2 regions of the Colwellia sp. Arc7-D genome follow, and region 1 is predicted to be linked to the other one. Evidence: predicted binding sites of a transcription regulator. Region 1 holds the regulator's gene; the other holds the start of a gene.

Region 1 (7,092 bases):
CTGTCAACAACACTTTTGGAGTACCAAATTTGGTGCTACATAAGCTTACAATAGCCTCTATATTACTAACCCAGAGACTTTCTTTTGTGAGGCCTGTTACATCATTTACACCAATAGATACCAAAATAAAGTCAAACGTTTGTGTTTCTAACTTTTCAATTTCATTGATTAACTGTGTTGAAGTTAGGCCCGTACTCGCTACTAATTGCCAGTTTACTTGATTGTTAATAGCAAGGTTGTTTGATAACTGGCCTGACAATGCATTTTTTTGTTCGTGTGTACCAACACCTGCTGTAGCCGAATCACCAATTATCAATAAACTAATTGGACTGCCATTACCTGTAGAGCCTGAGCGTTCACCTAATGCTTCTGGGAGTTTTATCATGCTAAAACGCACCCATATCGCTTGTAAAAGTAATAAGGGCAGGAGTATCACCGTGCTAATGTAATAAGGTATAAGTCTAAGCGGTTGTTTTATCTTCAATGATAAAGTCCTGATGATGATCTATAAATGATATGTATAGCGTAATAAATATTTGAAGACAAACTTATAACAATTGTGAAGAGAAGATCGTTGGAAATTAGCTTGAGTAATTACCTGTAATTTATTGTAGTTAAGCTAGGGAGAAGTTTTAGCGTTTTATTAAAGCGTCACCTTAATAATATTTCTATCAATCAGTGACGCTCTTTTAGCTGTATTTTACGTAATAAAGATTTTATTTAACGTCCAAGGGTGAAACGTAACCCTCAGGCTTTAACGCAAGTACATCACAGTTTAGTCTATCAATTACATGTTCTGCTGTATTGCCAATTAGCGCTGCAGATAAACCTGTACGTCCAATGGTGCCTAAAATAACCAGTTCTGCGTCTAAGGCTTCGGCGACACTTTGTATAATATCTTCAGGTAAGCCTTCTTTAATATGAGTGTATTCTTTAGTAATATTAAACGCAGTTGCATGTTCTAACATCGCTTCTTCATGATGTTTTAACATGGCGAGGTTGTAATCATTGGCATCAAACTCTGGAATTTCTATCGCAATATTTACCGGCGTACCAGGGAAAGAATTAACCAAATGTAGGTTTGCTTTCATAACTTTAGCTAGCTGTTTTGCTTCTGCCGTAATTTTATCATTAAGCGCTTTATGCTCTTCTTCTTCGCTGCCAATATTCAATGCAGCAACAATATTGCCATTTTCTGGCCATAAATGCTCTTTCACTAGCAAAACAGGGCAGGGACATTTGCGTAAAATGTGCCAATCAGTAGGGGTAAATATTACTGATTTAAATTTGTCGTGTTGATGTGTGCCTTTAATGACTATGTCGTAATCATGATCAATAACTTGTGCAATTATTTGCTCGAAAGGACGATTATGCCAGATAACTTTACAATCAATGGTGATATCAGTTACATCGAGTTCAGCAAGTAAAGACTGCAACCATTGAGTACGATCATTTATAACAGATTTACACATTGCTTCACGCTCGTCGCCTGAAAGCATAGTGGTCATCTCATAAGAAAAGTCATATATGGTCAAAAATGCGGTAATACTTGCGCCAGTTTTTCGCGCTAATTCTAATGCTCGTTTTACCGCTTTTTGATCTTCTGTTGTGGGGTCAACAATAGCGAGTATTTTTTGATACTTTTCCATAGCTAATTCCTTATCTTTGCCTGTGGGTATTAGGCCAAACTAAACAGTTAATTTATTTACTTTATATAATAACAATAACTTATTTTGTAATAATAATAGTTGTTTTAAATCAAATTATTATCTTTTATATAAGCTATTTTATATTAATCATAGCGTTAAACTGTTGAATAAGAAAGTATGAAAAAGGGCTGATAAAATTTATCTTAAAGTCCAGCACACTCATTTAATTTTTCAATATTTACAATGGTAATCAGTTTGCCATTAACAGCAATTAAACCATTTTTATCAAAGCGATTAAGGAGTCGGCTTATTGTTTCAACCGTTAAACCAATATAGTTACCAATATCGCTGCGCGTCATAGATAAGCGAAATTCAGAGGCTGATAAACCACGGGCATTATATCGACTGCTTAAGGTACTAAAAAACGTGGCTAGGCGTTGCTCTGCATTTTTACGATTAAGCAACATTAGCATTTCATGGTCTTCACGAATTTCAGTGCTCATCATGCGCAAAATCTGTTTTTTTAACTTAGGCATGCTGTTAGATAAATGATCGAGTGTATTATAAGGAATTTCACAAACCATTGAGGTTTCCAATGCTTTAGCAAAACTTGGGTGCTCTGCATTAGCAATGGCATCAAAGCCAAGTAAATCACCTGCTAAATGAAAACCGGTAATTTGTTCTTCGCCTTGTTTGTTGATGGTATAGGTTTTGAATGTGCCTGAACGAATCGCGTAAAGCGCCTGCATAGGCTGACCATCATTAAAAATCTGCTCTCCTTTTTGAATAGGGAGCTTACGATCAATAATGTTATCTAGAGTCTCTAGCTCTTGATTATTAAGCGAAAATGGCAAGCATAACTCACTAATGCTACAGTTTTGACAGTGAATATGTTGCTGATCGGTACACGATTTATTATTCATAACAGCCTATAAAAACTTCCATGCTGAACACCATATTAGATGCGTTAGCTATATGCTATTAGTATAGAGTAAATGCCGTATGAAATCACCAAAATGGCGGCTAGTTTTCTAAAAACGGGCTGAGTTAATAAAGACTTCACACTGAAAGTGCCGAGTGATACTGACAGCAGCGCAGGTAAAGTACCAAGACCAAAGAAAAACATGATCAAAGCGCCATTTAAAACATCGGCGCTTGCTAATGACCACGTTAACGTAGAATAAACTAAGCCACAGGGTAACCAGCCCCAAAGTGCTCCTAACGCCAATGCACTCTGTATGTTTTTAATGGGCATGAATTTTTTAGTATAAGGTGAGATGTAGCGCCAAATGTTTTTACCTAAATACTCTATGCGGCTTAACCACATTAACCATTGTCCTAGATACAAACCTAGTAGAATTAGAAACACACCTGCAATCGTTTTTAAAATAATAACAGGAAAACCAATGTTTTTAGCCGCCATTGAACTGGTGAATGCTACCAAGGCGCCAATTAAGCTGTAAGACGCGATTCGGCCAAAATTATAGGCAAATATAATCGCCATTTTTTTATGGCGAGCATGGTCAGATATGGTCGTGGTTAACATGGTGCTAATACCGCCACACATTACAATACAATGGCCAGAGCCTAGTAAACCAATTACAAATGCGGAAAAAAAATCAAGCGTCATGAGATGATTTTGCTGCTTGTTTTGGTTGCTCGTCGCTTTCGCTTAATTCACTGTCTTTTAATTTACTATTGTTGTTTTTATTGCGACTGATATTGTCATTTTCATCATCAAATAAAATGCTCATACCCTGTTTTTCTAAATCATCAAATTGCTCAGTTTTTACTGCCCAAAAAAACAGATATATGCCAATAGAGGTGAGTAATACAGCAATGGGAATTAATACGTAGATTATGCTCATTTTTTTAGCAGCCTTAATGAATTTGTTACGACTAATATTGAGCTGGCCGACATGCCAATTACTGCCATGTAAGGCGCTATATGCCCTGTTACGGCTAATGGCAATACAACGGCATTGTATCCAAAAGCCCAAAGGTAATTTTGCTTTATAACGCGCGTTGTTCGAATGGCAACCTCTCGCAATGTTTGTACGCCTTTAAGCTTATTGTTTAATAATATGACATCTGCGCCATTTTTAGCAATATCAGTACCACTGCCCATGGCAATCGATAAATGAGCGGCGCCTAATACTGGGCTGTCGTTTACCCCATCGCCTACCATAGCAACAGTATTCGAAGCTTGTTGATGCTTTATGGCGTTAACTTTATCTTGCGCTGACAAGTTTGCTTGCACATTACTTAGTTGCAATATTGATTGTAATTTATTGCAGCCTTGGAGGTGATCGCCGGATAACATGCTCGTTTCAATACTTTGTTGATGTAGAAAATCAATTAAAGGCTTCGCGTCATCACGTAAGCCATCATGCAAATAAAATTCAGCGATTAATGTTTCATCTTGCATTAGTACGCACTGAGCACTAAAACATGCCTGTTTGTCATCGTTTAATAACCACGAACTTTTGCCGATACGATAGTGCTGGTGATTTACTTCACCTGAGATACCCGCGCCGGGAGCCACAACAACTTGGGTAGTTGTTTGGTTAAAATCACGAAATGGTCTAAAGGCTTTTGCTAACAGATGAGCTGAGTGTGCCTCTAGCGCCGCGGCAATAGCAAGCACCTGTTGTTTACCTTCTGACGTACTATCAGTTGAGTAATCACCATAAGTTTTTACTTCAACAATCGTGAACTCACCTGTAGTTAATGTGCCTGTTTTATCAAAAGATATCGCATCGACTTCAGGCATGGTTTCAAGCACATGAGCTGATTTAATCATGATACCTTCACGATTTAGATTCGTTGTTGCACAGGTAAGCGCCGTTGGTGTTGCTAACGCCAATGCGCAAGGGCAAGTTACAACGAGAACAGATAAAGTAATCCAAAAGGCTTCTTCAGGGGCGTGTTGTAGCCAATATATTGCCGTGGCAATTGAAACCATTAAGATAAGTGCAACAAAGTATTGGGCAATTTTATCTGACAATTTCGCCAACTTTGGCTTATGGCTTTGAGCATTTTCACTCAAGCGAATTAATTGGCTTAAAAAAGACTCTTGGTTGTTATGTTTAACTTTTGCGGTTAGGTTTCCATCGCCATTAATGGTACCTGCAAATATAGCGTCTAATGCTTTTTTCTGTAAGGGCAGTTGTTCACCTGACAACATTGCTTCGTTTATTTGGCTCGTTCCGGTAATTATTTCACTATCTGCGGGGATAGTTTCCCCTGGCTTTATTAAAATAATGTCATCAGCTTTTAAGTAATTCGCGGAAATAAATTGTTCAATACCGTGTTCAACTTTCGTTGCGGTCATTGGCATTAATTTTAATAGATTTGCAGAAACATCAGCGGCGCGACTACGGGCTCTAAATTCAAGAAATTTACCAATAAGCAGTAAAAAGGTAAACATAGAAACAGATTCGAAATACACCTCGCCTTGCTGAGTAAATGTTGCCCAGCAACTCGCCATAAAGGCCAATAAAATAGCAATAGATACTGGCACATCCATTGAGAGTTGACGTGCTTTTAAAGCAAAAAATGCGCTTTTATAAAAAGGGTAGGCGCCATAGCTGACAATAGGTAGAGTTAAGAAAAAGCTTGCCCAACGCAAATACATGACATTGTGTTCTGTCATATCTGAAAAAGCACCAAAATATAAACCAAAAGCTATCATCATTACTTGCATCATTAAAATGCCAGAGATACCTAAGCGTTTGATAAAGTTTTTAGCTTGTTTGTTATTTAATTTTTCAGCGGTACTGGCCTTGAATGGCAAGCCATGATAACCAATTTTATCGATTAAACTGAGAATGTCGCTTAATTTAACTTGGCTTTCTTGCCACTGCACTGTCGCTCGTTGCGTTGTGGCGTTCACATTAATCTTATTAACGCCTTCGAGCTTGCTCACTTGCATTTCAATTAACCATGCACAAGCCGAGCAGCTTATGCCATCAATGGTTAAAATGGTTTCTTTGAAGCCATCATGATAATAAGTAAACTCATTTTGTAAGTTTACATCGTCAAGTATTTCATTGCGTTGAAGTTTTTCAGGTATTAATACTTCACCTTTTTGCGCTGGTGCGCTACGAAAGCGGTAAAAATCGGTTAGGTTGTTATCAACAATCGTTTGTGCGACAGCTTGGCAACCTATGCAACACATAGGTTGATCGATGTTGTCGATGTTTGTTATTAAATGAATACCCTTGGGAACGGGTTCGTCACAATGAAAACAAGCTTTGCTCATTAATTTATGCTCACTAATCTACAGGCTAATTAATTTGCTACTGACAGGTCCGGTTTTATCGCAATAAAGTCAGATTGAGGTAGGGTGAGCACGGTTTGAATTTTCCAGTGGTTCTCAAAAGGACTAATGGTTACTTGCCATTTACCAGAAACATTGTGCTCAGCTTCAAAAAAATGCGTAAAGTCACCATTGCCATCAGCCGTTAATGCTAAATAAAAATCTCGGTCGGCTAATGTTGGGTGATAAAAATTAACATTCAATAGTGGGAATGTTTTTTCGATACCTGTCGGGCGAATAGTCAATTGGTCATCAACAAGTTTCAAACCAAAACTCATACCGAGTTTTTGTGCTTGTCTAACTTTGCCTAACTCTAGGTTTATCGCTTTACCTTTTTTATAATAGTCGCCAACAACCAGAGGGTCTGGATCGCTATTAGCTATAATAAAAGTCGCAATACCGGCAACTACGGCTGTAAAAGGTAATATAAACACTAACCAAGCCCAAGGCTCTTGATACCAAGATGTTTTCATGAAAATTTCTTATTTGCTGAAAGAGTGAACATTATACGACTTTTCTTATGTGGTAACTATTAAAAAACCTGTTATGTAACAAACTTTAACTTAATGAATATCCATCAGTATAAGTTAATTCACCCGCAGGAAACTTGAGCTTGCAAAGTCTATTTACATTGCATTTATTAAAGGAACAACCCAGTTTTTAGTAATTATAATTCTAAATATAACAAGTGATTAGAGAAACTTCCCTGAAAAGATAAACATAAAAAAACCTTGGTGCTTTGCAACATCAAGGTTTTAGTATCACGAGATTTTTAGCGACTACTCTTGCGATAAGCTATAAACATAGGCACTGATAACATGAATTTTTTGTTCACCTAGGATTTTATCCCACGCTGGCATTATACCGGCACGACCGTTAGCTATTGAATATTCAACAGCACGCTGAGAACCGCCATATAGCCAAGTATTATCGGTTAAGTTAGGAGCGCCAAGGGCAATACCCATTGCATCACTACCTTTACCTTCACTACCGTGACAAGCTGCACACATAGCAAATTTAACTTTGCCTGCTTCTGCTGCTTTAGCATCAACTTCACGACCACTTAAGCTTAAAACGAAAGCAGCTACTTCTTTAACGCCTTGCTCGCCGCCTAATGCTGCG
Region 2 (7,092 bases), 1.4 Mb from region 1:
AACTGGAACACCTAACACCGGCAAACTCGTATAAGCAGCTGTCATACCTGGTAAATGTGCAGCGCCACCAGCGCCACCTATAATAACTGTAATGCCTCTATCTCTAGCGCTTTCTGCATATTCAGCTAATAAGTGTGGTGTTCTGTGTGCTGAAACAACTTTGGTTTCATAAGGAACATTAAATAAATCTAACATTTGCGCAGCATGCTGCATGGTTGGCCAGTCTGATTTTGAGCCCATAATAATTCCAACTTTCATACGCGATGTGCCTTTTGATAATGTGATTAGAGACCTAACGTTATAGCGAGCAGACTGGCTTTAGCATTAGGTGAAATTTAATGGCAGATTATACCGCGTTTATAAATTTTCTGAAACGGGAAATCTATTTCGATTATTTTGAATAAATAATACTTTATTTATTCTCATGTTGATAATGTTGAGAGCCTCGTAATCAAAACGATAAAGGTTTACTCTTTAGATGCAACATGGCTGATTAAACTAACCCTACAGTGGGAGATATAGCATTTTATAAGGGCAGCCTTTAAATGTTTAACCACACTTTATTCTGAAATATTAAGTCGAGACGTTATAGACCAAAGGATGATTTTTTATTTTGATTTTCAGCGTATGATTATTTTATTTAAAATGCAAAGTGTCGCTAAAATTTATAGCAGAAGCGGATTATGTGTTTGTTCATTGTGCTTTAGCCACAAGTAAAGAGGACGCTCATGAGTAATATTTACAATCAAGGCTTGGATAAAGTCGCAGCGAACAGTCAACCACTGACACCGATTAACTTTTTAAATCGAACAGCTGATGTTTATCCTGACAAAGTAGCAATTATCCACGGTAAGCAAAAAATCACTTATCAGCAATATCGTAAAAATGTTCGTAGATTAGCATCAAGCCTGATTAAGCTTGGTGTTAAGCCCGGACAAACCGTTAGCATTATGGCGGCAAATATTCCGGAATTTCTCGATGCTCATTTTGCTGTGCCACAAATAGGCGCGGTGCTTAATGCTATTAATATACGTCTCGACGCACACAATATTGCTTTCATATTAGATCATGGCGAATGTGACGTGTTGCTAACCGATACCGCTTTTTCATCTGTGGTTAAAGAAGCACTCGCTATTTCAACGCGCAAACCACTGATTATTGATATTGATGATAGTGAAGGCCCTGGTGGAGAAAAAATTGGCACCATGGATTATCAAGAGTTATTAGCGCAAGGTGATGAAAACTTTTCACAATCTTTCGTACAGGATGAATGGCAAGCATTAGCATTAAATTATACTTCCGGAACTACCGGGAACCCCAAAGGAGTAGTGTATTCACATCGCGGTGCATACCTTAACTCTATAGGTCATAATTTTATTTGGCCAACCAATAATAAAACCAACTACCTTTGGACCTTGCCAATGTTTCACTGCAATGGTTGGTGTTTTCCGTGGACTATTGTGGCAGTAGGGGCACGCAAATTTGTTTAAGGCAAGTCGAAGTAGGCGCTATTGTGAATGCGATGATCGATCATAAGGTAAGCCACTTTTGTGGTGCACCTATTGTGCTTAATATGATCTTAAATGCAGATGAAGAATTACTAGCGAAATTACCCAAAAATATTAAAGCGATGACTGCTGGCGCACCACCACCTGCAGCGGTAATAAAAGGTATCGAAAACCTCGGTATTGAAATAACACAAAGCTATGGTTTGACAGAAGTTTACGGTCCTTGTGTCGTGAGTGAATGGAAAGATGAATGGAATGACAAAAGCCCTGATGAACGAGCAGCATTAAAAGCACGTCAAGGTGTGCGTTATCCGACTCAAGAAGATGTTGACGTACTCGACCCAGACACCATGCAACCTGTTCCTGCTGATGGTGAAACTATGGGTGAAATAATGTTTCGTGGTAATACCACCATGAAAGGTTACTTAAAAAACCCAACAACAACGGACGAAGCTTTTGCTAATGGATGGTTTCATTCTGGCGATTTAGCGGTGAAGCACCCCGATGGCTATATAGAAATTCGCGACCGCTCTAAAGATATTATAATCTCGGGTGGTGAAAATATTTCATCGGTTGAAATAGAAGGCGTGCTTTATATGCATCCCGCTATTTTAGAAGCAGCTGTTGTAGCTAAAAAAGATGAAAAGTGGGGCGAAACCCCTTGTGCTTTCGTTGGATTAAAGCCAGGTCAAACATTAACCGAACAAGAAGTTATACAACACTGTCGTGAGCATATGGCAGGCTTTAAAGTGCCTAAAACCATCGTTTTTAGTGACCTACCTAAAACATCTACCGGTAAGGTACAGAAGTTTGTATTACGACAGCAGGTTAAAGCGTTGTCTGAGGCTTAAGCTAACCCAAAAGCAAAGTTGAACATCGTAACGGTAAGCGTTTTATTAACGCTTACCGTTTTTTTATAGCTAAGCATGTAGTTTATGCATAAAAAAAGTATAATCACGGTTAATTAATCTTTACTTAACTTACATAATAAAACCAATGGCTACAGCATTAGAAACATTTCAAGAGGGTGGCGTTTTAGCTTATCCGACCGAATCCGTATTTGGTTTAGGTTGTGATCCGGATAACGACGAGGCAATTGAAAAATTGTTGTCGATTAAATCACGTTCAGCAGATAAAGGTTTAATTCTACTTGCCGGTAACTACTCTCAGCTTTTACCTTATATAGATGACAGTAAAATACCACAAGATAAACGCTATGCTGTGTTATCACGTTGGCCTGACGGTATTACACAGTTAGTCGCTAAAAATGCGAATATTTCGGCGCTATTAACAGGGCGATTTGACACGATTGCTGTGCGAGTTACCAGTCAACCAGACGTTGTTGCGCTTTGTTTAGCTACTAACAAACCCATTGTTTCTACCAGTGCTAACTTAAGTGGGCAGCCCCAGCTAAAACGTGGCAAGATATTCCAAGTGACCTCGCTGATAAAATTGATTTTATTATTAAAGGTAAAACCTTAGGCTTTGAACAGCCTTCTACTATTATAGATGCATTATCTGGAGATATTATTCGCTCATGAGCACTGTAAATATCAATGTTGTAATTGAATTTCTAAAGTCCTTACAGGACCAAATTTGTGCTTCTTTAGAAGCCGCTGATGGAAGCGGTAAGTTTATTGAAGATAACTGGGTGCGTGCAGAAGGTGGTGGCGGTAGAACTCGTGTACTAACTAACGGCACTGTTATTGAGCAAGGTGGCGTAAACTTCTCCGTGGTTTCTGGTGATAAATTACCACCATCAGCAACGGCGCATCGTCCAGAATTGGCTGGTCGTAAATGGCAAGCTTGTGGCGTTTCATTAGTTATTCACCCTAAAAACCCTTTTATTCCAACATCTCATGCTAATGTGAGGTTTTTTATTGCGGAAAAAGAAGGCGAAGCTCCGGTATGGTGGTTTGGTGGCGGTTTTGACCTCACACCCTTTTATCCGTTCAAAGAAGATGTTGTGCATTGGCATCAAACAGCCAAAGATATCTGCCAACCTTTTGGTGATGATGTTTATCCAGAATATAAAAAGTGGTGCGATGAATACTTTTATTTAAAACATAGAGACGAAACACGTGGTGTTGGTGGTCTATTTTTCGATGATCTTAATAAATGGGACTTTGAACAATGCTTTGATTATATCAAAGCGGTTGGTACTGGTTTTATTGATGCTTATGTACCCTTGATGGAAAAGAGAAAAAACACACCATTTGATGAGAATAACCGTCAATTTCAGCTTTATCGTCGTGGTCGCTATGTCGAATTTAATTTAGTTTTCGACCGTGGTACTTTGTTCGGTTTGCAATCAGGCGGTAGAACAGAATCAATTTTAATGTCGATGCCACCTTTAGCGCGTTGGGAATATAATTTTCAAGCCGATCCAAATAGTCCAGAAGCTGCACTACAACATTACTTAGTGCCACAAGACTGGTTACATTCAGCTTAACAACCCACCTTAAAGCCCAAGTAGCATAACAGCTATTTGGGCTTTAAAAATATCGAGTTACTGTTTTATACTTATTGAAAAATTCATCCCAGTTTTATTCAGGTTTTAAACAAACCTTGTGCCAGATCAAATTATCAAAAATCGAGTCAGCGTAAAATTACCTTAATGAACCAACAGTTTATTTTCATCTTTACAAAAGGTAATGCTTTCATGAAAACTTCAATAATTAAGGGATTAATTCTCTCAGCAATAACACTTTCACCACTAGCGATTGCTAATCAAGCAGGTGACTTTCTTGTTCGTGGTGGTGCAACATTGATTAACCCTGACAATAGTAAATCAAATATTATGTTAGGCGGTGCTGACTCAACAATGACCCTAACAAATGGCAATAACACACAATTAGGGCTTAACCTTGTCTACTTTTTCGATAGTAACTGGGCAATCGAGCTTTTAGCGGCCACTCCTTTTAGTCATGATATTACTATTCAAGATAAAAATTCAGTGCTTGGCGTTAATGGTGAAAATTTAGGACAAGTAAAGCATTTGCCACCGACACTCAGCGCGCTCTATTACTTTGAAAATAACTCGGCGTTAAAACCATATGCAGGTATCGGTTTAAACTACACAGTTTTCTTTGATGAGGGATTTTCAACAGGGCCCAAGTCATTAGGATTAAGTAATCTAGCATTAGACGACTCGTTCGGTTTATCCGTTCAACTTGGCGCAGATTATCAGCTAGATGAAAAATGGTCTTTGAATGCGTCTATTCGATATATCGATATTGATACTCAAGCAACCTTTGACGTGGCTGGTAACAGTATTGGCAAAGCAGATATTAGCATCGATCCTATGGTTTATTCCTTGATGTTAGGCTATAAGTTTTAAATTAAACAAAATTGTTATAAAAAGCAGTAACTGTGTTGCTGCTTTTATGTTCCTATCTTTTCATAACTGCGTTAACCTTAGGTTAAACACTTAAGCTAGAAACCTCATGGATCAATATCGTGTATTTGGCAATCCAATTGCCCAATCTAAATCACCCTTTATACATCAAAAATTTGCCGCACAATCTAAGCTCATAATAAACTACCAGAGCGAATTAGTTACATTAGGGCAATTCGAAGTGGCCGTTAATAACCTGATTGCAAATAACGGTAAAGGTGCCAATGTTACAGCGCCTTTCAAAGAACAAGCATTTGCAATGTGTGATGAACTTAGCGAAAAAGCCAAATTAGCTGGCGCTGTTAATACTTTAATTTTTACCGATGGTGTTATCTATGGCGATACGACAGACGGAATAGGTTTAGTTAGCGATTTACTTAGGCACCAAGTGACCTTAAAAAATAGTAATATTTTATTGTTAGGTGCTGGCGGTGCTGCCAAAGGAGTTGTACAAGCCTTATTCGAACAATCGCCTAAATCATTAACCATTGCCAATAGAACATTAAGCAAAGCTCAAGCTATTGCAGAGCAATACCCTAATAATGCGATTAAAGCGATCACGTTTGCTGATACTGAAGAATTAACCTTTGATGTTATTATAAATGCAACCTCGGCGGGTTTATCGGGTGACAGCTTGCCTATATCAAATAAAACCATCCAACATGCAAATACCTGTTACGACATGGTCTATGGCAAAGAACCTACAGCATTTCTAAAACAAGCAAAATTACTCGGTGTTGAACATATTATCGATGGCTTGGGTATGTTAGTAGGGCAAGCAGCTGCAAGCTTTCAGTTATGGACAGAAGTGAACCCCGATGTCGAACCTGTACTGCACTCGTTAAGAGAACAATTGCTATAACGGCATAAAAAGAGAAATAACGATATGAACCAAGCTATTATATTTAACGATGATTTACATTTTGATAAGGCGCATGACGCTTGGTCTTTTACTGGACAACTGTCAGGACAGAGGATAACGATATATTTTCATTCAATGCAATTAAAGCAGTTAGCAGAAATAACTAACTGCACAAAATATGATTTAGAAGAGGTCACCGAACTCTGGCTCGAGAAAAATGAGCCAGAAGGTGATGAAATACATATTGAAATGAAGTAAATAATATCGCTCACTAGCTATTAGCTAAATACTCAGCCTTTAATTCTACATAGTTAATGGCTGACTGCTTTAGAAAGTTAGCTTCACTTTCTTTCAACTCTCTAGCCTGCTTAACAGGGTTACCCACATATAAGTAACCACTTTTTAATGTTTTATTTGGTGGGACCAAACTACCAGCGCCTATGAACACATCGTCTTCTACAACTGCACCGTCCATAATAATAGCGCCCATGCCAACAAGAATTCGATCACCTAACACACAGCCGTGCAACATACACTTATGACCGACAGTAACATCGTCACCAATAATTAATGGATTGCCACTAGGGTTACCTGAACTTTTTCGGGTGACATGCAAAACGCTACCATCTTGTATGTTACTTCTCGCGCCGATAGTGATTTTATTTACATCACCTCTAGCCGCGACTAATGGCCAAACACTTGTATCATCACCTAAAGTAATGTCACCAACAAGCACAGCAGACTGATCAACATAAACAGCATTACCTAATGTAGGAGTAATACCACGATAGCTTCGGAAATTATTATGCATAAATATAAGACTTTTTAATGGTTGATTTAGATATATTAGCAAAAACCAGCCATGAAATAGCAATCTTCATATATATAGTTTTATTTAAGTAACTAAAGATAACGCCAAAGAGCACAATAATAGTAGCTAAGGTCGTGCAATTAATCAGCGTATCGAACATTAAAAACTCAACCACAGCAAGGGTTGTACAAATAAAAAGCAAACAAACATCTTTTCGCAATTTAATTGCATTTAGGTGTTGACGTGAGGTCAAAAATCTCTAAAATGCGCTCCAGTTCCAAGGGGTCACCCCAACGAACTGTTTTAATAAGTTATCTAGCACGGTTTAGGCTGATTTAGATAACTTAACGTTTTAAAGATAGGTTTTGAAAGTTTTAAAAACTTTTAAAATAAATTCAAATAAAACGTTGACATTAAAACTGAGTTGCGTAGAATGCGCATCTCGCTTCAGGCAAGGCCTGCAGCAACGAAGCAAAGCGAATGAGATTTTGTTTCGGTTAGTTTTTTACTTCGA

Evidence for each region. Region 1 encodes FNR, which switches genes on or off when oxygen is low (the NO sensors DNR and NnrR bind a similar motif). Its sites were predicted from a motif close to TTGATCTAGATCAA; they were not measured.
Region 2: DBO93_RS00130 (OmpW family outer membrane protein) is a predicted target of FNR. The motif match lies at 4,077-4,090, and genes of this name have one in related genera.

Annotation. Positions count from the first base shown of each region.
Region 1 covers NZ_CP028924.1:1,409,235-1,416,326, forward strand. Annotated here, with positions in the region: gene DBO93_RS06135 (SGNH/GDSL hydrolase family protein) at 1-385, opposite strand, end outside; gene uspE (universal stress protein UspE) at 717-1,649, opposite strand; gene fnr (fumarate/nitrate reduction transcriptional regulator Fnr) at 1,853-2,572, opposite strand; gene DBO93_RS06150 (sulfite exporter TauE/SafE family protein) at 2,617-3,279, opposite strand; gene ccoS (cbb3-type cytochrome oxidase assembly protein CcoS) at 3,269-3,517, opposite strand; gene DBO93_RS06160 (heavy metal translocating P-type ATPase) at 3,514-5,913, opposite strand; gene DBO93_RS06165 (FixH family protein) at 5,943-6,443, opposite strand; gene ccoP (cytochrome-c oxidase, cbb3-type subunit III) at 6,750-7,092, opposite strand, start outside.
Region 2 covers NZ_CP028924.1:26,352-33,443, forward strand. Annotated here, with positions in the region: gene purE (5-(carboxyamino)imidazole ribonucleotide mutase) at 1-258, opposite strand, end outside; partial or broken gene DBO93_RS19055 (AMP-binding protein) at 729-1,876, shown strand; gene DBO93_RS19165 (hypothetical protein) at 2,105-2,359, shown strand; partial or broken gene DBO93_RS00120 (Sua5/YciO/YrdC/YwlC family protein) at 2,505-3,049, shown strand; gene hemF (oxygen-dependent coproporphyrinogen oxidase) at 3,046-3,960, shown strand; gene DBO93_RS00130 (OmpW family outer membrane protein) at 4,171-4,848, shown strand; gene aroE (shikimate dehydrogenase) at 4,955-5,767, shown strand; gene DBO93_RS00140 (hypothetical protein) at 5,792-6,025, shown strand; gene DBO93_RS00145 (gamma carbonic anhydrase family protein) at 6,039-6,578, opposite strand.